Regions from separate parts of the Streptomyces sp. NPDC058457 genome, predicted to be linked through region 2. Evidence: predicted binding sites of a transcription regulator. Region 2 holds the regulator's gene; the other holds the start of a gene.

Region 1 (10,771 bases), on a different contig from region 2:
CATGGTGTCCTTCTTCACCCCCGGCGGGGGCGAAGGACTGTGGCTGGAGGGCGGGGACGACCCCGTCCCCGGTGAGGAGCCGCAGTTCTGGCCGCCGGAGCGCGGAATGGCGCTGGGCCCGCTGCTCGGGCGGCCTGAGATCGACATGGTGATCCTGCCCGAGGCGGCGGACCTGAACGGGCCCGCCGACGAGGCCTAGCCAGGCCGGGTCAGCCCTAGCCAGCCCTAGCCAGACCTAGCCGTAGTCAGCCGAGCAGTGGTGAGGGAGCGAAGTCGTATCCCTCCCACAGCTGCCTGCTGCTCTCCTCCGGGTACGCCGTCGCCTTCGGTGTCGTGTCCAGGACCTGGGTGAGGCGGGACCGGGTGTCGTAGGCGGGCCAGCCCGGGTCGCCGGTCGCCGCGAAGGACGTCCACGCGGTGCGGAAGCGGGCGGAGAGTTCCTTCGCCTCGGGGGTGACGCCGGTGCCCGCCCAGAGGAGGTTGGCGAGGTCCGCCTCGAACGTGCCGAAGAGGAGCGGGATGTCCAGGCCGTGGCAGGCGCCGAGGAGGCCGCCGTTGCCCGGGGCGCCCCAGGTCAGTTCGTAGAGGTGGGCCCGGCCGCCGCCCGCGGTCTGCGCCTCCGCCAGGCGCAGGGACGGTATGGCGAACAGCCAGTCGGTCTGGACCCGTTCGTACAGCTCGCTCGGCGAGGCGTCGGGGTGGGCGGCGCGGTAGGCATGGTCGCCTGCCGTGCCGCCCGGTGCGAACAGGCGCAGGGCGCCGGTCGCCTGCTCCTCCGTGATCTTGCCGTACATCCCGCTCATGACCAGGAACAGCCGGAACTCGTCACGGTTGTGACCGACGAGGAGGTCCACGTCCCGCGCGGAGCCGGACGCCAGCGCCTGCCAGGGGGTGGTGGGGAGCACCTCGCCGTCGACCACCGGGGAGAACGGGGTGACCGTCGGCGCGATCTGGCCCCAACGGTCCACGTACTGGGGCATCTTGGCGCCGAGCGCCTGCCCGGCCTCCGTCAGCCGGCGCGGGTCGGTCGCCGCCAGGTCGGCCACCGTGGGACGCAGGCCGGCCTCGGCCGCGAGGGCCCTGCCGATGTCCTCGGCGAGCTCGGCGGAGAAGAAGGTGCCCGGGACGCTCTGCGCGATCGCCCGCCGGAACAGGCCCCGCGCCCTCGGCATCGCCAGGAGAGAGGCCACCGACCCGGCGCCCGCGGACTCGCCGAAGACCGTGACCCGGTCGGGGTCGCCGCCGAACGCCGCGATGTTCTCCCGCACCCACTCCAGCGCCGCCACCTGGTCCAGCAGGCCCCGGTTGGCGGGCGCCCCCTCGATATGGGCGAAACCCTCCATGCCGACGCGGTAGTTGAGCGAGACCACGACCACGTCGCCGTCGCGGGCGATGTGCTGGGCGTCGTAGCCGGGGCTGCCGGAGTGGCCCAGCTTGTAGGCGCCGCCGTAGATCCACACCATCACCGGGCAGCGGGCGGCCGGGTCCGGGGCGGGTGTCCACACGTTCACCGTGAGCCAGTCGTCGCCCTCGGGAGCCTCCAGGACGCCCGGGGCTCCCTGGATGCCCAGGTCCTGCGGGGGCGGCGGGCCGAAGGCATACGCCTCACGGATCCCCTCCCAGGGCCGCGCCGGGCGGGGCGCCGCGAACCTGGCCGCTCCCACCGGGGGTTCGGCGAACGGTATCCCCCGGAAGACCGTCAGGCCGTCCTCCCGCAGGCCGCGCACGGCACCGGCGGTGGTGCGCACGACGGGGCCCTCGGCCGCGGGCGCCGGCTCGGCGGACTCGTTCGTGATCATGATCGCTCGCTTTCGACGGCTGGTTGCTGCCACTTCCGACGACTGACCGCTGCCGCTCCGACGGCGGTCGCAGCCGCCTCTCCGGCTGGTCGCCGCCGTTTCACGGCCGGTCACTGATGAAACGTCCGGCGCTTCGCACGAGTGCCGAACACCCCTCACCCGTTGGAGTGAATCCAGGCAATCCAGGTCAGCCGTGCCGGGCCACGAATGCCCTGGCCTCCGCCTCGTCGATCTCGTACACCGTCTCATGGGCCCGCGGATCCCGCGCATGGAAGGTGTGGAACATCGGGCTCGCGGGCCCGCCCAGCTCCACCAGCGACGCCGACGCCCCGCGCACCGCCCGCTCACCGCCGGGCGCCACGGTGAGGTCGATCCGGTTGACCACCCCCGGCGTCACCCACACCGGCACCGACTCCAGCACCCCGAAGAGCTGGAGGTGGTAGTGGCCCGTGAGGATCACCCGTGCGTCACTGCCCCGGATCACCGCCGCCAGGTCGCCGGGGTCGCGCAGCCCGAAGGCCTGCTGGGTCAGCGAGATGTCCAGGGCGAGCGGCGGATGGTGGAAGGCGAGGACCGTGCCGTGCCCGGCCGGGGTGCGCAGCACCTCGCGCAGCCACTCCAGCTGGGGCGCGCCGAGCCGGCCGTGGACCTTGCCCGGCACGAGCGAGTCCAGGGTGACGAAGCGCCAGCCGCCGACCGTGCTCACGGCGGCCCGCTCCGGGGCGCCGAACACCAGCTCGGCGCGATCGGTGCCGTCGGCGTCCAGATGCCCGCTGCCCAGCACCTTGGCGAAGGCCTCGCGCTCGTCGTGGTTGCCGGTGGTGCAGAGGACGGGGATGTTCCGGGCCTCGGCGTAGGCGCCGATCAGGGTGCGCAGGGCCGTGTACGCCTCCGCCGAGCCGTCGTCGGCGAGGTCACCGGTGACGACGACCGCGTCGAGGCCCTGGAGATGGCGGAGTTCGTCGAGCATCAGCCGCAGCGACGCGGTGGCGTTGACACCCCGTCTGTTGGGGGCGTCGGTGCGGTCCAGGTGGGTGTCCGAGAGATGGAGTATCCGCATGACGGGACGATACCGGTGACCTCGGTGGTCGTCACAAGCCAATAACGAAGTGCGTGCGGCAAGTGGGCGGACTCCGTACCCCACTTGAGACGTTCTGGCAGCTCAGCACCGGTTTGCCCGACAGGCGAACCATGGCCGACACATAGAATGCGCCGACCCGGAACGGCTGTTTTCAGCCAGGTCAAGAGTCGGGAAGACCCGCGGCTCGCTCCTTGGGCATCTCGTGACCGTTCCCGGGAGGCACCCTCACAGGTTCCTGACGTCCCATGCCTCAATCAGCCGCCGACCGGAGAGCCGAGCCGTGATGACGCACGAGACCCACGCAACCCGCACGCCGGGCGGACGGCGATGACCGGCCTGCTCAAGCAGCTGCGCGTCTCGCTCCTGATCACCCTCGGGGTGTCGGCCTTCAACGCGTCGGGGCCCCTCCTGGAAGGGCTGGTACGGGGGGACTTCCTCGCGACTCTGGGCGACCGGGCTTCGGGCGCGGCCATCATCTGCACCCTCGTCACCGTCGTGCATTCGGTGATCTACGGCGCGATGCACTTCGGCCGGCCGGAGACGCGCGAGGCGCGGGGCGTCCGGGCCGGGGTGGGGGTGCTGATGGCGCTCGACGTGGTCCCGCTGTTCGCGGCGGGTTACGTCGTCCTGGCCCTCATACCCCTCCTGGCCACCGTCGGGAGCTGGGGCTGGGCGAGGCACCGGGGCTGGGGCGCGGACGCCGCGCGCTACAGCGCCCTGATCTTCGGCGTCCTGTCCTTGTTCGTACAGCTTGTGGCCGCCCTGGTCATGAGCATCGCGGGGTGGCTATGACCGTCTCCGCGGACACCGGCGCCCTGTGGGCCACTCTGCTGGCACTCGCGGGCGTGCCCGCGATCGGATACGCGCTCTTCACCAGGCTCACCGGCCGCGGGCGCAAGGGGGCTGCCCCCTGGCGGGTGCGGCGGTCGCGGGCCACGCGCTGGCCGCGGTCGCCGTGGTCGGGGGGTGGGGCAGGGTGTTCGGGTTTCTGACGACGGCGTACATCGGCGGGTGTGTCGCCGGTGCCTTCGTCCATGCGTACGACACCTGGGTGCGCGAGGGCGAGCAGCACCGGCCTGCCCTGCGGCCGGCGCGGCTGCTCGTGGTGCCCTACGCGTTCGCCCTCGGGTTCTTCGGCCGGGTCGCCGGCTGACCCGAGGGCGAACGGGTGGGGTCAGCTCAGGGTCTTGAGCGCGACCGCGTCGTACGACTTGAGTTCGTCCGTGCGGCCGGCGAGAACCTTCGCCGCCCACTCGGGGTCCTGGAGCAGGGCGCGGCCGACGGCGACCATGTCGTACTCGTCGCGCTCCAGGCCGTCGAGGAGGTCCTCGATGCCCTTGACCGGGGAGCCCTCGCCCGCGAAGCCCTTGATGAAGTCGCCGTCGAGGCCGACCGAGCCGACGGTGATGGTGGGCCTGCCGGTGAGCTTCTTGGTCCAGCCGGCCAGGTTCAGGTCGGAGCCCTCGAACTCGGGGAGCCAGTAGCGGCGGGTGGAGGCATGGAAGACGTCGACGCCGGCGGCGGCCAGCGGGGTGAGGATCGCCTCCAGCTCCTCGGGGGTCTCCGCGAGGCGGGCGTCGTAGTTGTCGGACTTCCACTGCGAGTAGCGGAGGATGACCGGGAACTCCGGGGACACTGCCTCGCGTACGGCGGCCACGATCTCCGCGGCGAACTTCGTACGGGCGACCGGGTCGCCGCCGTACCCGTCGGTGCGGCGGTTGGTGCCGGCCCACAGGAACTGGTCGAGCAGGTAGCCGTGGGCGCCGTGCAGTTCGACGCCGTCGAAGCCGATGCGCTCGGCGGCGGCCGCGGCCTCGGCGAACGCGCGGATGACGTCGTCCAGGTCCTGCCGGGTCATCGCCGTGCCCTCGCCCTCGGTGCCGTCCAGGCGGATGCCGGAGGGACCGACGGCCGGGGCGTCCGCGTACGGCGCCTGGCCCTGCTTGCGGACCATGCCGATGTGCCAGAGCTGCGGGACGATCGTGCCGCCGGCCGCGTGCACCCCCTCGGCGACCTTCGCCCAGCCCGCCAGCTGCTCCTCGCCGTGGAACCGCGGGACGCGGCTGCTGTTGCCGGCCGAGTCGTGGCCGACGTAGGTCCCCTCGGTGACGATCAGACCGACACCCGCGGCGGCCCGGCGGGAGTAGTACGAGACCACGTCCTCGCCGGGGACGCCGCCGGGGCTGAACTGGCGGGTCATCGGCGCCATCGCGATCCGGTTGGGGACCGTGAGCCCGTTCAGGGCGATGGGGCGGGAGAGGATCTCGGCCGCGCGGGAGGCGGGGGGCGTGGTGACGGTCACGTGGGGGGCTCCTCGTGAGTAGGTCGTATACCGGACGGGTCGTATACCAGACGGTATGTGCACACGCATCGAGTGCACGTCTGTGCACAACGACCTGCCCGCTCGTGCGCATTCCCGGTCGCTCGCGAGTGCGGTGTGACCCCGGACACCCGGACACGGGCGCCGGAAACGCCCGAGGGCGGCACCCCTCGCCCATTGGCAGGAGGTGCCGCCCTCGGAAAGGACGGGCTGATCCGGGATCGGATCAGAAGTCCATGTCACCGCCCGGCATGCCGCCCGGAGCGGCCGCGGCGGCCTTCTCCGGCTTGTCGGCGATGACGGCCTCGGTGGTGAGGAACAGCGCGGCGATGGAGGCGGCGTTCTGCAGCGCGGAACGGGTCACCTTCGCCGGGTCGATGATGCCCTCGGCGATCAGGTCGACGTACTCGCCGGTCGCGGCGTTGAGGCCGTGACCCGGGGTGAGGTTGCGGACCTTCTCCACCACGACGCCGCCCTCGAGGCCGGCGTTGACGGCGATCTGCTTCAGCGGGGCCTCGAGCGCGAGCTTCACGGCCTGTGCGCCGGTCGCCTCGTCACCCTCCAGCTCCAGCTTCTCGAAGACCTGGGAGGCCTGCAGCAGGGCCACGCCACCACCGGCGACGATGCCCTCCTCGACGGCCGCCTTGGCGTTGCGCACGGCGTCCTCGATGCGGTGCTTGCGCTCCTTGAGCTCGACCTCGGTCGCGGCACCGGCCTTGATGACGGCGACGCCACCGGCGAGCTTGGCCAGGCGCTCCTGGAGCTTCTCGCGGTCGTAGTCCGAGTCGGACTGCTCGATCTCGGCGCGGATCTGGTTGACCCGGCCGGCGACCTGGTCGGACGAGCCGGCGCCGTCGACGATGGTGGTCTCGTCCTTGGTGATGACCACCTTGCGGGCCTTGCCCAGCAGGTCGAGGGTCGTGTTCTCCAGCTTGAGACCGACCTCCTCGGAGATGACCTCGCCGCCGGTGAGGATGGCGATGTCGTTCAGCATCGCCTTGCGGCGGTCGCCGAAGCCCGGGGCCTTGACCGCGACGGACTTGAAGGTGCCGCGGATCTTGTTGACGACCAGGGTCGACAGGGCCTCGCCCTCGACGTCCTCGGCGATGATCAGCAGCGGCTTGCCCGACTGCATGACCTTCTCCAGGAGCGGGAGCAGGTCCTTGACGGAGCCGATCTTCGAGTTGGCGATCAGGATGTACGGGTCGTCGAGGGACGCCTCCATACGCTCCATGTCGGTGGCGAAGTACGCCGAGATGTAGCCCTTGTCGAAGCGCATACCCTCGGTGAGCTCCAGCTCCAGACCGAAGGTCTGGGACTCCTCGACGGTGATGACGCCTTCCTTGCCGACCTTGTCCATGGCCTCGGCGATGAGCTCGCCGATCTGGGTGTCGGCGGCGGAGATGGAGGCCGTGGAGGCGATCTGCTCCTTGGTCTCGACGTCCTTCGCCTGCTCAAGGAGGGCACCGGAGACGGCCTCGACGGCCTTCTCGATACCGCGCTTCAGGGCCATCGGGTTGGCACCGGCGGCGACGTTGCGCAGGCCTTCCTTGACCAGGGCCTGGGCGAGCACGGTCGCGGTGGTCGTACCGTCACCGGCGACGTCGTCCGTCTTCTTGGCGACTTCCTTGACCAGCTCGGCGCCGATCTTCTCGTACGGGTCCTCCAGCTCGATCTCCTTGGCGATGGACACACCATCGTTGGTGATCGTGGGGGCGCCCCACTTCTTCTCAAGGACGACGTTGCGGCCCTTGGGGCCGAGGGTGACCTTGACGGCGTCGGCGAGCTGGTTCATACCGCGCTCAAGGCCGCGCCGCGCCTCCTCGTCGAACGCGATGATCTTGGCCATGTGAAGTGGTCCCTCCAGGACTGGGGGTGAGTCTTCAGGACCGCGCCCGCGCCCGCGACGGACGGCTCGCCGACCCGTGGGTTCCTTGCCCCACCCGGCCTGCGGGCCTCACCGACCCGGTCCTTCTTTGTCACTCTCACCTTCAGAGTGCTAACGCCAATGATTAGCACTCGGCATGGTCGAGTGCAAGCGCCTCTCGCACTCCGGCAGGACCTCCGGGCGCGCCGGAGCCTGGCCTCCGGGCACGCCGGGGCAAGACCCCGGGCACGCCGGAGGGGGACCCCGGGCACGCTGAAGGGCTCGCACCCAGCGGGTGCGAGCCCTTCAGCAGAAGAACGGAAGAACGTCGCTGCAGTCAGTCGGCGCGTGCTTCAGCCGGTCGCGAGCCGGACCATGTCCGCCTGCGGCCCCTTCTGGCCCTGCGAGATCTCGAAATCGACCCGCTGACCCTCTTCCAGGGTGCGGTAGCCGTCCATCTGAATCGCGCTGTAGTGGACGAAAACATCCGCACCACCGTCGACCGCGATGAAGCCGTACCCCTTCTCCGCGTTGAACCACTTGACGGTGCCCTGAGCCATGCCTAACTCCCCTATTACTGGCCCTTGCACAGATCCACACTTCGCGGATCCGGGTCAGACCTCACCCCCCATTGGTTGGGGGCGTGCGCCGGAACGCGTCGACCGCGGCTGAATGTATCTGTCCAACTGCCGTCTGCAACAGGTCAATCGGACGAGAATTCTGGACGGGAGCGGTCCGGAATGTAGCGAGAATTCGGCCGAATTCAGGGCAAGTCGGGCCCCAGAAAGGCCTCAAAAGCCGCATATAACCCGCACACTTTGGCTACTTCTTGCCGGGCTCGCGGTATCGAATACGGGGTCCCCGACCTGGAGATCGGGACCGCGTTCCCCAACTGTACCGCGCTCAACCACACAGAATTGCCCCCTCCGCTTCTCTCACGGAGGGGGCAATCGGATGAACAGTCGGTGATCGGCGTTACCGAAGGTAATGTTCGGTCATTCGATCAGCCTGTCAAGCAGGTCAGCAGGTCAGCCGCCGGCGACGGCCGGGATGATGGAGACACCGGCCCCGTCCGGGGTGGCGGTCTCCAGGCCCTGCTCGAACCGCACGTCGTCGTCATTGACGTACACATTGACGAACCGGCGCAGCTTGCCCTGGTCGTCGAGAACGCGCGCGGAGATCCCGGCGTGGTTCTTCTCCAGGTCGGAGATGACCTCGCCGAGCGTGGCGCCCTCGGCGGCGACTTCGGCCTGACCGCCGGTGTAGGCGCGCAGGATGGTGGGGATGCGAACGGTGACGCTCACGTTTTTACCTCCGGTCTGGGCAACGCCCAATTTCTCGGGGGACTCAGGCGAGCCCGGCTTCGCGGAAAGACTCCAGATTCGGGCGAATGGTCGCGGTGAGCCCGGTACCCGCAACCGCGTCCAGCGTCTTCAGTCCATCACCGGTGTTGAGTACAACGACCGTCTTCGCCGGATCAATCAACCCATTCTCAATGAGCTTCTTGGTGACTCCAACCGTCACTCCGCCGGCGGTTTCCGCGAAGATTCCCTCGGTCCGCGCAAGCAGCTTGATCGCGTCGACGACCTGCTCGTCGTTCACGTCCTCCACGGCACCGCCGGTACGCCGCGCGATGTCGAGGACGTACGGGCCGTCGGCCGGGTTGCCGATGGCGAGGGACTTGGCGATGGTGTTCGGCTTCTGCGGACGGACCACGTCGTGGCCCTCCTTGTAGGCCACCGACACCGGCGAGCATCCCTCGGCCTGGGCACCGAAGATCTTGTACGGCTTGTCCTCGACGAGTCCGAGCTTGATCAGCTCCTGCAGACCCTTGTCGATCTTCGTGAGCTGCGAGCCGGAGGCGATCGGGATGACCAGCTGGTCCGGGATCTGCCAGCCGAGCTGCTCGCAGATCTCGTACGCCAGGGTCTTGGAGCCCTCCGCGTAGTACGGCCGCAGGTTGACGTTGACGAAGCCCCAGCCCTCGCCGGCCGGGTCGCCGATCAGCTCGGAGCAGAAACGGTTCACGTCGTCGTAGTTGCCCTCGATGCCGACGAGCTCGCCGCCGTAGATCGCGGCCATGACGATCTTGCCCTGCTCCAGGTCGTGCGGGATGAACACGCAGGAGCGGAAGCCGGCCCGGGCGGCGGCGGCACCGACCGCGCCGGCCAGGTTGCCGGTGGAGGAGCAGGAGAGGGTGGTGTAGCCGAAGGCGCGGGCGGCCTCGACGGCCTGGGCGACGACGCGGTCCTTGAAGGAGTGCGTCGGGTTGCCGGAGTCGTCCTTCACGTACAGCCCGCCGGTCACCCCGAGCTCGCGGGCCAGGTTGTCGGCCTTGACGAGCTTGGTCCAGCCGGGGTTGATGTTCGGCTTGGTCGCCACGTCCGCGGGGACGGGCAGCAGCGGCGCGTAGCGCCAGATGTTCGCGGGACCCGCTTCGATCTGCTTGCGGAGCTCCTCGGTGTCGTAGGCCGAGAAGTCGTACGCGATCTCCAGCGGGCCGAAACACTCCTCGCAGGCGAACAACGGGCCGAGCGGCACCCGGTGACCGCACTCGCGGCAGCTCAGGGCGGCGGCGGGGCCGAGGTCTACGGTGGAATCGGTGGCGCTTGCAACAGTCTGCACAGCCATGTGAGGCGAGGCCCTTTCTCCTCATCTTCCTCACGACGCATTTCGCCGTGAGACGGATTTGGCACCTTCCCTAGCCGGGAGCCTCGCGAGCGATCGACACTGATCGGCGATCTACGAGTAACCGACTGGAGGGTTGCCGGGGCTTCAACGGGCCGTTTCCCTCTGCCCCTCTGGATGAGCGGTATGTGGTTGTCAACACCGGGTGACCCCAGGACATGCGATGGTCATCGGCGTTGTTCAAGACTGTAACCGAAGGCCAGGACAGTTGAGTGAGTCGTCCGAACCGCGAGATGGATCACACCTCGCCGTGTGACCGTGACAGTGAGGAGCCGCTGACCGTGCTGGAAGAAGTCGAGCGCTGGCTGGCCACCCGCTCCTGGTCCGTAACCGATCGTCCGCTGCACCGGATCATGGCCGCGAAACGGTCCTCCGGGCAGACGGTCAGCGTCGTGCTGCCCGCGCTCAACGAGGAGGAGACCGTCGGCGACATCGTCGCGATCATCCGCCACGACCTCATGCAGCAGGTGCCGCTCGTCGACGAGATCGTGGTCGTCGACTCCGGCTCCACCGACCGCACGGCGGCCGTCGCCGCGGCGGCCGGCGCCCGCGTCGTGCACCGCGACGAGATCCTGCCCCGCATCCCGACCGTCCCCGGCAAGGGCGAGGTCCTCTGGCGCTCCCTCCTGGTCACCACCGGGGACGTCGTCTGCTTCATCGACGCCGACCTGCGCGACTTCTCCTCCGACTTCGTCACCGGCATCGTCGGCCCTCTCCTCACCGACCCGGACGTGGACCTGGTCAAGGCGATGTACGACCGCCCGCTCGGCGGCGCCGCCGGGCAGGGCGGCCGGGTCACCGAGCTGATGGCCCGCCCGCTGCTGAACATGCACTGGCCGCAGCTGGCCGGATTCGTGCAGCCGCTGGGCGGCGAGTACGCGGCCCGCCGCTCGCTCCTCGAACAGCTGCCCTTCCCGGTCGGCTACGGCGTGGAGCTGGGCATGCTGGTCGACGCCCTGCACCTGGTGGGGCTCAACGCGCTGGCGCAGGTCGACGTCGGCGTCCGCAAACACCGC
Region 2 (10,771 bases):
CGGGCGCCCCGCGACCACCCGGGCGAGACGCCGTACGAGACACCGGAGTTCGGGCGCGGGCTGCGTCTGGTCGCCTCGCTGGCCGAGTCCTGGGGGGTGACGTACCGCACCGGCGCGAAGTCGGTGTGGGCCCGGCTGACCGGCCGCGGCGGCACGCTCCCCGACGAACAGCAGCTGAAGGTCGCCGAGATCCTCGCCCCCGAGCCACCCCCAGCCCCAAACGCGCACGGGCACGGGCACGTACACGCGCACGCGGCCGCGACGGAGAGCGCAGGATGCTCCCACCGCCCCGAACGCGACCGGGACTGGCTCAACCGGGGCGCGCTGTCCTTCCTCGCCGAGGCCTCCGACCTGCTCGCCGGGCAGCTCGACGAGAACCTGGTGGCCGCGCTCACCGGCCAGCTGATCGTGCCGCGGCTCGCCGACTGGTGCGCGGTGTGGCTGGAGGACGAGGCGACCGGGCGCGGGGGCGGCTGGGGCGACCCGGCCGGCGCGGGCGGCCCGCGGCTGGCCCGGGTCTGGCACGGCAGCGAGAACCGCATCGAGGAACTGCGCCGCGCCCTGGAGAAGGACCCCCCGTGCGCGCAGAACGGCTTACGGTCCGGGCCCGAGCCGTATCCCTGGCCCGGCGCGGCGCTCGGCCCGCAGGGCGCCCTCGGCTCGGCGCTCGCCTACCGGCTGATCGCGGGCGGCCGCCCGCTCGGCACGCTCGTCATCGGACGCTCCGGCCCGGACGGCATCCCCGACGAGATCACCGGCCTGGTGGAGGACTTCGGCCGCCGGGTCGCCCTCGCCATCGGCGCGGCCCGCCAGTACGCCCGCCAGGCCACCATCAGCGCCGTACTCCAGCGCGGGCTGCTGCCCGGCGCGGTCGCGGAGATCCCGGGCGTGCGCAGCGCGCTCGTCTACGAGCCCTGTGACAAGGGCGGCCCCAGCGGCGACTTCTACGACCTCTTCCCGGCCGGCGACGGCCGCTGGTGCTTCGCGGTCGGCGACGTCCAGGGCAAGGGCCCCGAGGCCGCCGTCGTCATCGGCCTCGCCCGGCCCTGGCTGCGGCTCCTCGCCCGCGAGGGGTACCGGGTCGCCGACGTCCTCGACCGGCTCAACCAGCTCCTCCTCGACGACGCCACCGAGGCCGCCGACGCCGCCGCCCGAGCCCTGGTCGCCGCCGGCGGCCGCCCCATGCCGCCGGGCGACGGCCCGCAGACCCGTTTCCTCTCCCTCCTCTACGGCGAGCTCACCCCCCTCGACGACGGCGGCATCCGCTGCACCCTCGCCTCCGCGGGGCACCCGCTGCCGCTGCTCCTCGGCCCCGACGGCGAGGTCCGCACCGCCGCCCGCCCGCAGACCCTGCTCGGGGTCGTCGAGGACGAGACGTACACCAGCGAGACCATCGAGCTCGCGCCCGGCGACACCCTGCTGTGCGTGACCGACGGGGTCACCGAGCGCCGCTCCGGCAGCCGCCAGTTCGACGACGGCGACGGGCTCGCGCGGGCCCTTGCAGGCTGCGCGGGGCTGAGTGCCGATCTGATCGCCGAACGCATCAGACGGCTCGTCCACGAGTTCGGCGGCGGACAGCCGGAGGACGACCTCGCGCTGCTCGTCCTCCAGGCCGAGTAGCCGGCGAGAGGCCGGGCAGCCGGGCAGCCGGGCAGCCGGGTAGCCGGGTAGCTGGGCAGCCAGGTAGTGGGTAGCCGAGGAATCGGCGCCGTACGGGACAATGGAGGACATGCCTTCCGCACTTCCCGACGGTGAGCCGGTTCCGGACGACGGCGCGCTGCCCGCGTCCGCGCTCGCCGGTGCCGCCGCCCGCCCTCTCGGGTTCTACCTGCACGTCCCCTACTGCGCGACCCGCTGCGGCTACTGCGACTTCAACACCTACACGGCGACCGAGCTGCGCGGCACCGGCGGTGTCCTCGCCTCCCGCGACAACTACGCGGACACACTGATCGACGAGGTCAGGCTGGCGCGGAAGATCCTCGGCGACGACCCGCGCGAGGTGCGCACGGTGTTCGTGGGCGGCGGTACGCCGACGCTGCTGGCCGCCGCCGATCTCGTACGGATGCTGCACGCGATCCGTGACGAGTTCGGGCTCGCGGCCGACGCGGAGGTCACGACGGAGGCGAACCCGGAGTCCGTCGACCCCGCGTATCTGGCGGCCCTGCGGGAGGGCGGCTTCAACCGGATCTCCTTCGGCATGCAGAGCGCCCGGCAGCACGTGCTGCGCGTCCTGGACCGCACGCACACCCCGGGGCGGCCCGAGGCGTGCGTCGCGGAGGCCCGCGCGGCCGGCTTCGAGCACGTGAACCTCGACCTGATCTACGGCACCCCGGGGGAGGCCGACGACGACTGGCGGGCCTCGCTGGACGCGGCGATCGGGGCCGGTCCCGACCATGTGTCGGCGTACGCGCTGATCGTCGAGGAGGGCACCCAGCTCGCCCGCCGGATCCGCCGGGGCGAGGTCCCGATGACCGACGACGACGTCCACGCCGACCGCTACCTGATCGCCGACTCGGTGCTGGCGGGGGCGGGCTTCGACTGGTACGAGGTGTCCAACTGGGCCACGTCCGAGGCCGGCCGCTGCCTGCACAACGAGCTGTACTGGCGGGGCGCCGACTGGTGGGGCGCGGGGCCCGGGGCGCACTCGCACGTGGGGGGCGTGCGGTGGTGGAACGTGAAGCACCCGGGGGCGTACGCGGCGGCGCTGGCGTCCGGGCGGTCGCCGGGGGCCGGGCGTGAGGTCCTGACGGACGAGGACCGGCGGGTGGAGAGGATCCTGCTGGAGCTGCGGCTGCGCGAGGGGGTGCCGTTGGAGCTGCTGAAGGAGGAGGGGCTGAAGGCCTCGCGGCGGGCACTGGGGGAGGGCCTGCTGGAGGCCGGTCCGTACGCGGAGGGGCGGGCCGTGCTGACGCTGCGGGGGCGGTTGCTGGCGGATGCGGTGGTCAGGGATCTGGTGGACTGATCACCCCGCGGAGTGGACCGGACCGGGGCCGGCCCCGGAAAGCCGTGCCGGTACCCGGGTCAGGCCGGGTCAGGCCCCACCGCTGCCCGTGACGAAGTCGATCAGCTCCTCCACCCGGCCCAGCAGCTCCGGCTCCAGGTCCTTGTAGGAGCCCACGCGCGCGAGGATCGCCTGCCATACCGCGCCCGTGTTGTCCGTGGGCCAGCCGAGGGCCCGGCACACACCCGTCTTCCAGTCCTGGCCGTGCGGGACGCGGGGCCAGGAGTCGATGCCCAGGGACGACGGTTTCACCGCCTCCCAGATGTCGATGTACGGGTGGCCGACGACCAGGGCGTGGTCGCTGGTGACCGACTGGGCGATGCGCCACTCCTTGGTGCCGGGGAGCAGGTGGTCGACGAGGACACCGAGGCGGGCGTCGGGGCCGGGGGCGAATTCGGCCACGATGGCGGGGAGGTCGTCGACGCCCTCCAGGTACTCCACCACCACGCCCTCGACGCGCAGGTCGTCGCCCCAGACCTTCTCGACCAGCTCCGCGTCGTGGCGGCCCTCCACGTAGATGCGGCCCGCGCGGGCGACACGCGCGCGTGCGCCGGGGACGGCGACCGAGCCGGAGGCGGTGCGGGAAGGACGTACGGGGGCGGCCGACGTGGGGCGTACGAGGGTGACCACCCGGCCCTCCAGGAGGAAGCCGCGCGGCTCCAGCGGGAAGACGCGGTGTTTGCCGAAGCGGTCCTCCAGGGTGACCGTGCCCGCCTCGCAGCGGATCACCGCGCCGCAGAAGCCGGTGCCGGGCTCCTCCACCACCAGACCGGGTTCGGCAGCCACCTCGGGCACCGGCTTCGGCTGCTTCCACGGCGGGGTCAGGTCGGCGGAGTACTGGCGCATTCGGATGACGATAGGAGAAGCCCGGGCACGGTCACCGCGACACGCCGAAACGGGCCGCCAGGGCGTCGCGTTGTGCCCGTACGAACGCCGCGTCCACCACCGCTCCGTGACCGGGTACGTACAGGGCGCGATCGCCGCCGAGCGACAGGAGGCGGTCCAGGGCCGCCGGCCAGCGGGACGGTACGGCGTCGGGACCGGCCTGGGGATCGCCGGACTCCTCCACCAGGTCGCCGCAGAACACCACCTCCGGGTCGCCGGGGACCAGGACGGCGAGGTCGTGGGCGGTGTGGCCGGGACCCACGTTGGCCAGCAGGGCCTGGCGGCCGTCGCCGAGGTCGAGGGTCCACTCGCCGGAGACCAGACGGCGGGGGCGGGGAAGGGCGTCGGCCGCCTCCTCGGCCTCGGGGGAGGGGAGGCCGTTGCGGACCGCGTCCAGGCGGAGCGCCTCGCGGTCGTACGCGAAGACGGCCTCGGTGCCCACCGCCGCGTACAGGTTCGCGCCCGCGAAGGCGGCCGCGCCGAAGACGTGGTCGAAGTGCGGATGGGTGAGCGCGAGATGGGTCACACGGCGGTCGGCCAGCGCCTGCGCCTCCATGCGCAACCGTGCGCCCTCGGCCAGACTGGAGCCGGCATCCACCATCAGGGCCGTGCCCGCGCCGAGAACCAGGCCCGCCGTGCAGTCCCAGCCCGGCAGCCGGCACCGGCCGACCCCTTCGGCCACCCGCTCCCAGCCCAGCTCTTCCCAAGTCACCGTCATGCCGCGACGCTAGCCGTAGAACGCCATGGGTCCTGACCGACCTTGCCCAGTCAGTACCCCACGGCCGTACACTGGGCCGGGGATGCTGGCACTCGCGTTCGCAGAGTGCCAGACGAAAGACCCGAAGGACCCGAAAGGCCGCGGGGACGACTTTCTGGAGGTGTGGCGCTGGATGCTGAGTGAACGCAGGCTTCAGGTATTGCGCGCCATCGTCCAGGACTACGTCGGCACCGAGGAGCCGGTGGGTTCGAAGGCGCTGACCGAACGGCACAACCTGGGGGTCTCCCCGGCGACCGTGCGCAACGACATGGCCGCTCTGGAGGACGAGGGGTACATCGCCCAGCCGCACACCAGCGCGGGGCGGATTCCCACCGACAAGGGCTACCGGCTGTTCGTCGACAAGCTGGCCGGCGTCAAACCGATGAGCGCGCCCGAGCGGCGGGCCATCCAGAACTTCCTCGACGGCGCCGTCGATCTCGACGACGTGGTGGCGCGGACCGTTCGGCTGCTGGCACAGCTGACGCGGCAGGTGGCGGTCGTGCAGTACCCGTCGCTGACGCGGTCGACCGTGCGGCACGTGGAACTGCTGTCGCTGGCTCCGGCCCGGCTCATGCTGGTGCTGATCACCGACACCGGGCGGGTCGAGCAGCGTATGGTCGACTGCCCGGCGCCCTTCGGGGAAACGTCTCTGGCGGATCTGCGGGCGCGGCTGAACAGCCGGGTCGCGGGACGCCGGTTCTCGGACGTGCCCCGGCTGGTGGAGGATCTGCCGGAAGCCTTCGAGGCCGAGGACCGCGGTGCGGTCTCGGCGGTGCTCTCCACCCTGCTGGAGACGCTCGTCGAGGAGAACGAGGAGCGGTTGATGATCGGCGGCACCGCCAATCTCACCCGCTTCGGACATGACTTTCCCCTCATGATCCGGCCCGTCCTGGAGGCATTGGAGGAGCACGTGGTGCTGCTCAAGCTCCTTGGCGAGGCCGGGGATTCGGGCATGACCGTACGCATCGGTCACGAGAACGCCTACGAGGGACTCAACTCCACGTCAGTGGTGTCGGTCGGCTACGGTTCGGGCGGCGAGGCAGTCGCCAAGCTCGGCGTGGTCGGACCGACCCGCATGGATTACCCGGGAACGATGGGAGCGGTACGAGCGGTGGCACGGTACGTCGGACAGATCCTGGCGGAGTCGTAAGTGGCCACGGACTACTACGCCGTTCTCGGCGTGCGCCGCGACGCGTCGCAGGAAGAGATCAAGAAGGCCTTCCGTCGGCTCGCACGCGAGCTGCACCCGGACGTCAACCCGGACCCGAAGACCCAGGAGCGGTTCAAGGAGATCAACGCCGCTTACGAGGTTCTGTCGGACCCGCAGAAGAAGCAGGTCTACGACCTCGGCGGGGATCCGCTGTCGCAGAGCGGCGGCGCGGGCGCGGGCGGCTTCGGGGCCGGTGGGTTCGGGAACTTCTCGGACATCATGGACGCGTTCTTCGGTACGGCGTCGCAGCGCGGGCCGAGGTCGCGTACGCGGCGCGGCCAGGACGCGATGATCCGGATCGAGGTCGAGCTCGACGAGGCGGCCTTCGGTACGACCAAGGACATCCAGGTCGACACGGCGATCGTCTGCAACACCTGTAACGGTGAGGGCGCGGCGCCGGGCACCTCCGCCCAGACGTGTGACATGTGCCGGGGCCGTGGTGAGGTCTCGCAGGTGACGCGGTCCTTCCTCGGGCAGGTCATGACCTCGCGGCCCTGCCCGCAGTGCCAGGGCTTCGGGACCGTCGTGCCGACGCCGTGCCCCGAGTGCGCGGGCGACGGGCGGGTGCGGTCGCGGCGGACGCTGACCGTGAAGATCCCGGCCGGTGTCGACAACGGCACGCGGATCCAGCTCGCCGGTGAGGGTGAGGTGGGACCGGGTGGCGGTCCGGCCGGTGACCTGTACGTCGAGATCCACGAGCTGCCGCATTCGACGTTCCAGCGGCGCGGGGACGATCTGCACTGCACGGTGACGATTCCGATGACGGCGGCGTCGCTCGGTACGAAGGTGCCGCTGGAGACGCTGGACGGGCTGGAGGAGGTCGACATCCGGCCGGGGACCCAGTCCGGGCAGTCGATCCCGCTGCACGGGCGCGGTGTCACGCATCTGCGTGGCGGCGGGCGGGGTGACCTGATCGTCCACGTCGAGGTGACGACGCCGACCAAGCTCGATCCTGAGCAGGAGCGGTTGCTGAGGGAGCTGGCGAAGCTGCGCGGGGAGGAGCGGCCGACGGGGCAGTTTCAGCCCGGTCAGCAAGGGCTGTTCAGCCGGCTGAAGGACGCGTTCAACGGGCGTTGACGGGTCACCGTGAAGGGGCTCCGCCCCTTCGACCCCACCAGGGGGCTCCGCCCCCTGGACCCCCGAAACCCATGCCCACCCACCACCCGACTCGGTCGATGAGGAGGCGAGGCCGCCCCTCGGTTCGGTCGATGAGGAGGCGAGGCCGCTCCTCGGCTCGGTCGATGAAGGGGCGAGGCCGCTCTTCGGCTTGGTTGGTGAGGAGGCGGGGCCACCACCCGGCTCGGTCGATGGGGAGGTGAGGCCGCCCCTCGGTTCGGTCGATGAGGAGGCGAGGCCGCTCCTCGGCTCGGTCGATGAAGGGGCGAGGCCGCTCTTCGGCTCGGTCGATGAGGGGGGCGGGGCTGTTACCCGGCTCGGTCGGTGAGGGGTGGCGTCACCAGGTCACGGTGTCTGTGGGGCGGGGAAATTTCTGGCATGTGCCAAAGGGGCGGCCCGATTCGGTCTTGTTCGGAGGACGTGACAACATGCCGTCATGTCCTCCGCACTGACCGATCTCTTCCCTTTTCCGATCGTGCAGGCCCCCATGGCAGGCGGGGTCTCCGTGCCGCAGCTCGCCGCTGCCGTGTCCGAGGCGGGCGGGCTGGGATTCCTTGCCGCCGGGTACAAGACCGCCGACGGGATGTACCAGGAGATCAAGCAACTGCGAGGGCTGACCGGTCGCCCCTTCGGCGTGAACCTCTTCATGCCGCAGCCGGAGTACGCCGAGTCCGGGGCCGTGGAGATCTACGCGCATCAGCTGGCCGGTGAGGCCGCCTGGTACGAGACCGAGCTCGGCGACCCGGACAGCGGCCGGGACGACGGGTACGAGGCCAAGCTGGCCGTGCTGCTCGACAACCCGGTGGCCGCCGTCTCCTTTCACTTCGGTGTGCCGACGCGGGATGTGCTGGATTCGCTGCGGCGGGCCGGGATGGTCACGCTGGTCACCGCCACCACCGCCGAGGAGGCCCTCGCCGTCGAGCGGGCCGGGGCGGACGCGGTGATCGCACAGGGCGTGGAGGCCGGGGGACACCAGGGCACCCACCGGGACGTGCCGGAGAACGACGGGTCCGGGATAGGGCTGCTGTCCCTGGTCGCCCAGGTGCGGGAGACCGTGGGGATCCCGGTCGTCGCCGCGGGCGGCATCATGCGCGGCAGCCAGATCGCGGCCGTACTGGCGGCGGGGGCGAGCGTCGCACAGCTGGGGACGGCCTTCCTGGCCACCCCGGAGTCCGGCGCCGCCGACCTGCACAAGCAGGCCCTCACCGACCCGCTGTTCACGCGGACCGCGCTGACCCGGGCGTTCTCCGGGCGGCCCGCCCGCGGCCTGGTCAACCGCTTCATGCGCGAGCACGGCCCGTACGCCCCCGCCGCCTACCCGGAGGTCCACCACCTCACCGCCCCGCTGCGCAAGGCCGCGGCCAAGGCCACAGACGCGCAGGGCATGGCCCTGTGGGCCGGGCAGGGGCACCGGATGGCCCGCGAGCTGCCCGCCGGACAGCTGGTGGAGACCCTCGCGGAGGAACTCGCCGCCGCGTCGACAGCGTTGTCGACCAAGGGGGAGGGGGAGAGCCGATGACTGCTCCTGTGTTCGTGCTCGATCCGCTGATCGTGCCCGACTTCTCCGGTGGCGAGGTCGTCCTGGACGGTCCCGAGGGGCGGCACGCCGTCTCCGTGAAGCGGCTGCAGCCCGGCGAGGACGTCATCCTCACCGACGGGCGCGGCCGCTGGATGGAGGGCGTCGTGCGGGCGGCCGAGGGCAAGGACCGGCTGGTGGTGATGGACCTGGAGAGCGTCTACGAGGAGCCCGTGCCGCAGCCCCGGATCACCGTGGTGCAGGCACTTCCCAAGGGGGACCGGGGGGAGGTCGCCGTGGAGACCATGACCGAGGTCGGCGTCGACGCGATCGTGCCCTGGCAGGCCGCCCGCTGCATCACCCAGTGGAAGGGCGAGCGGGGGCTGAAGGCGCTCGGCAAGTGGCGGGCCACCGCCCGGGAGGCCGGCAAGCAGTCCCGCCGGGTGCGGTTCCCCGAGGTCGCGGACGCGGCGACGACCAAGCAGGTTGCCGCACTTCTCGCCAAAGCCGACCTCGCCGCCGTGCTCCACTCCGACTTCGGGCATGACAGCGAGCCGCTCGCGGAGGTCCAGTTGCCCAGCGAGGGCGAGATCGTGCTGGTCGTCGGGCCCGAAGGCGGTGTCGCCCGGGACGAGGTGGCGCTGTTCGAGGAGGCAGGTGCGAAGGCGTACACCCTGGGGCCTACCGTGATGCGCACGTCGACCGCCGGAACGGCGGCCGTGGCCCTGCTGCTGGGCCGCGCCGGCCGGTGGTCCTGAACCCACCGCACCACACCCTGGGGGACACGCCGTGGAACTCGCCCAAGTGCGGCTCCTGGTCAGCGACTTCGCCGCCGCCTACCGCTTCTACGCCGAGGTGCTCGGGCTGAAGCCGCAGTCGGGGGCGAGCGAGGGGCCGTACGAGAAGTTCAGCCCGCATGCCGGGTCGGCGGGGATCGCCCTGCAGGACCGGGCGATGATGGCCGCGATACTGGGCGAGCTGGGGGACACGGCGACCGGGCACCGTTCGCTGGTGGTGCTGCGCGTCGACGACCTCGACGGCTACTGCGAGCAGATCGTCGCGCGGGGGGCGGTCCTCGTGCACGGGCCGGCGCCGATGACGGAACGCATGCGGGCCGCCCACCTCAAGGACCCGGAGGGGAACCTGGTGGAGCTGCAGGAGTGGTTGCTGCTGCGCACCTGAGGAACCCCCGTGGAGGGGGCACCGGCACGGGGGACCTCTCCGAACACGTGAGTGGCCGTATGCCCCCTTCCGTCACTGGCGGGACGGTGGCAGGCTGCCCTCCATGGGGGTATTGAGGCGGATTTGGCGTCGGCCGCGCGGCACCAGGGCGGCGGCCGTGACGGGGCTCGTGGTGATCGCCGTGGGCGGTGTGGTGGCCTGCCAGCCGAGCGATCTGAACACGGCGACGGTCGCCTACACCACCGACCGGACCGCCACCGCCGAGCTGAAACGCCAGCACGTCGACGTCAGTTGGCTCACCTGCACCGGCAACTACGGCTCGTCGGCGAAGAGCACGAAGGACACCCAGAGCACCAAGAGCACCAGGACGCCGTCGGCCACCTCCACCACCGTCGTCTCCGTCGACTGCCAGGGCCGGACCAAGGACGGCCGGAGCATCACCGTCACCGGCCGGGTCACCAAGGCCGTCAGCGGGGCCTGTGTGCGCGGGAACCTGGTGGCCAGGGTCGGCGGCAAGGAGTGGTTCCGGGTGAACGGGCTGGGCGACTGCGACGCCACGCCCGGGCCGACGTACAGCACCTACCGGCCGCCCACGTACGGGCAGCAGCCCGGCCCCACCGTGACCGTCACGAAGACCGTCTGGTGCCAGGGCGACCCCAAGTGCTGGCCGGTGCAGGGCAAGTGATCGAAATCGGCCACCGGGAACACGCCCCGATGCATAGGCTGAGCGAGTGACTCAGGGTGCAGCGAACGGACCGCGGTCCTACCTCCGATTTCCGCACGTCCACGGCGATCTGGTCGCCTTCACCGCCGAGGACGACGTGTGGCTCGCGCCCCTGGACGGCGGCCGGGCCTGGCGGGTCAGCGCCGACAACGTCCCCGTGACGCTGCCGCGCATCTCGCCCGACGGGACCACGGTCGCCTGGACCTCCACCCGCGACGGCGCCCCCGAGATCCACCTCGCCCCCGTCGACGGCGGTTCCTCGACCCGGCTGACGCACTGGGGGAGCGCCCGCACCCAGGTGCGCGGCTGGACCGCCGACGGCCAGGTCCTCGCGGTCACCACCCACGGTCAGGCCAGCCTCCGGCGCAGCTGGGCCCACA

What was found. Region 2 encodes HrcA, which represses chaperone genes, less so after heat shock. Its sites were predicted from a motif close to TTNGCACTCNGNNNNNCNGAGTGCNAA; they were not measured.
Region 1: the regulator HrcA is predicted to act here: its motif matches at 7,213-7,239, upstream of groL (chaperonin GroEL).

The regions. Positions count from the first base shown of each region.
Region 1 is NZ_JBHXLU010000003.1:183,911-194,681, reverse strand. It holds gene ACFWPS_RS04460 (cupin domain-containing protein) at 1-199, shown strand, start outside; gene ACFWPS_RS04455 (carboxylesterase/lipase family protein) at 246-1,799, opposite strand; gene ACFWPS_RS04450 (metallophosphoesterase) at 1,987-2,859, opposite strand; gene ACFWPS_RS04445 (hypothetical protein) at 3,208-3,672, shown strand; gene ACFWPS_RS04440 (hypothetical protein) at 3,857-4,033, shown strand; gene ACFWPS_RS04435 (NADH:flavin oxidoreductase) at 4,055-5,182, opposite strand; gene groL (chaperonin GroEL) at 5,427-7,049, opposite strand; gene ACFWPS_RS04425 (cold-shock protein) at 7,421-7,627, opposite strand; gene ACFWPS_RS04420 (MoaD/ThiS family protein) at 8,096-8,371, opposite strand; gene thrC (threonine synthase) at 8,415-9,698, opposite strand; SAM riboswitch class I at 9,717-9,879, opposite strand; gene ACFWPS_RS04410 (glucosyl-3-phosphoglycerate synthase) at 10,037-10,771, shown strand, end outside.
Region 2 is NZ_JBHXLU010000002.1:53,510-64,280, forward strand. It holds gene ACFWPS_RS02140 (SpoIIE family protein phosphatase) at 1-1,620, shown strand, start outside; gene hemW (radical SAM family heme chaperone HemW) at 1,730-2,962, shown strand; gene ACFWPS_RS02150 (DUF3097 domain-containing protein) at 3,032-3,847, opposite strand; gene ACFWPS_RS02155 (MBL fold metallo-hydrolase) at 3,879-4,604, opposite strand; gene hrcA (heat-inducible transcriptional repressor HrcA) at 4,777-5,793, shown strand; gene dnaJ (molecular chaperone DnaJ) at 5,794-6,930, shown strand; gene ACFWPS_RS02170 (nitronate monooxygenase) at 7,406-8,488, shown strand; gene ACFWPS_RS02175 (16S rRNA (uracil(1498)-N(3))-methyltransferase) at 8,485-9,243, shown strand; gene ACFWPS_RS02180 (VOC family protein) at 9,275-9,667, shown strand; gene ACFWPS_RS02185 (hypothetical protein) at 9,771-10,352, shown strand; gene ACFWPS_RS02190 (S41 family peptidase) at 10,399-10,771, shown strand, end outside.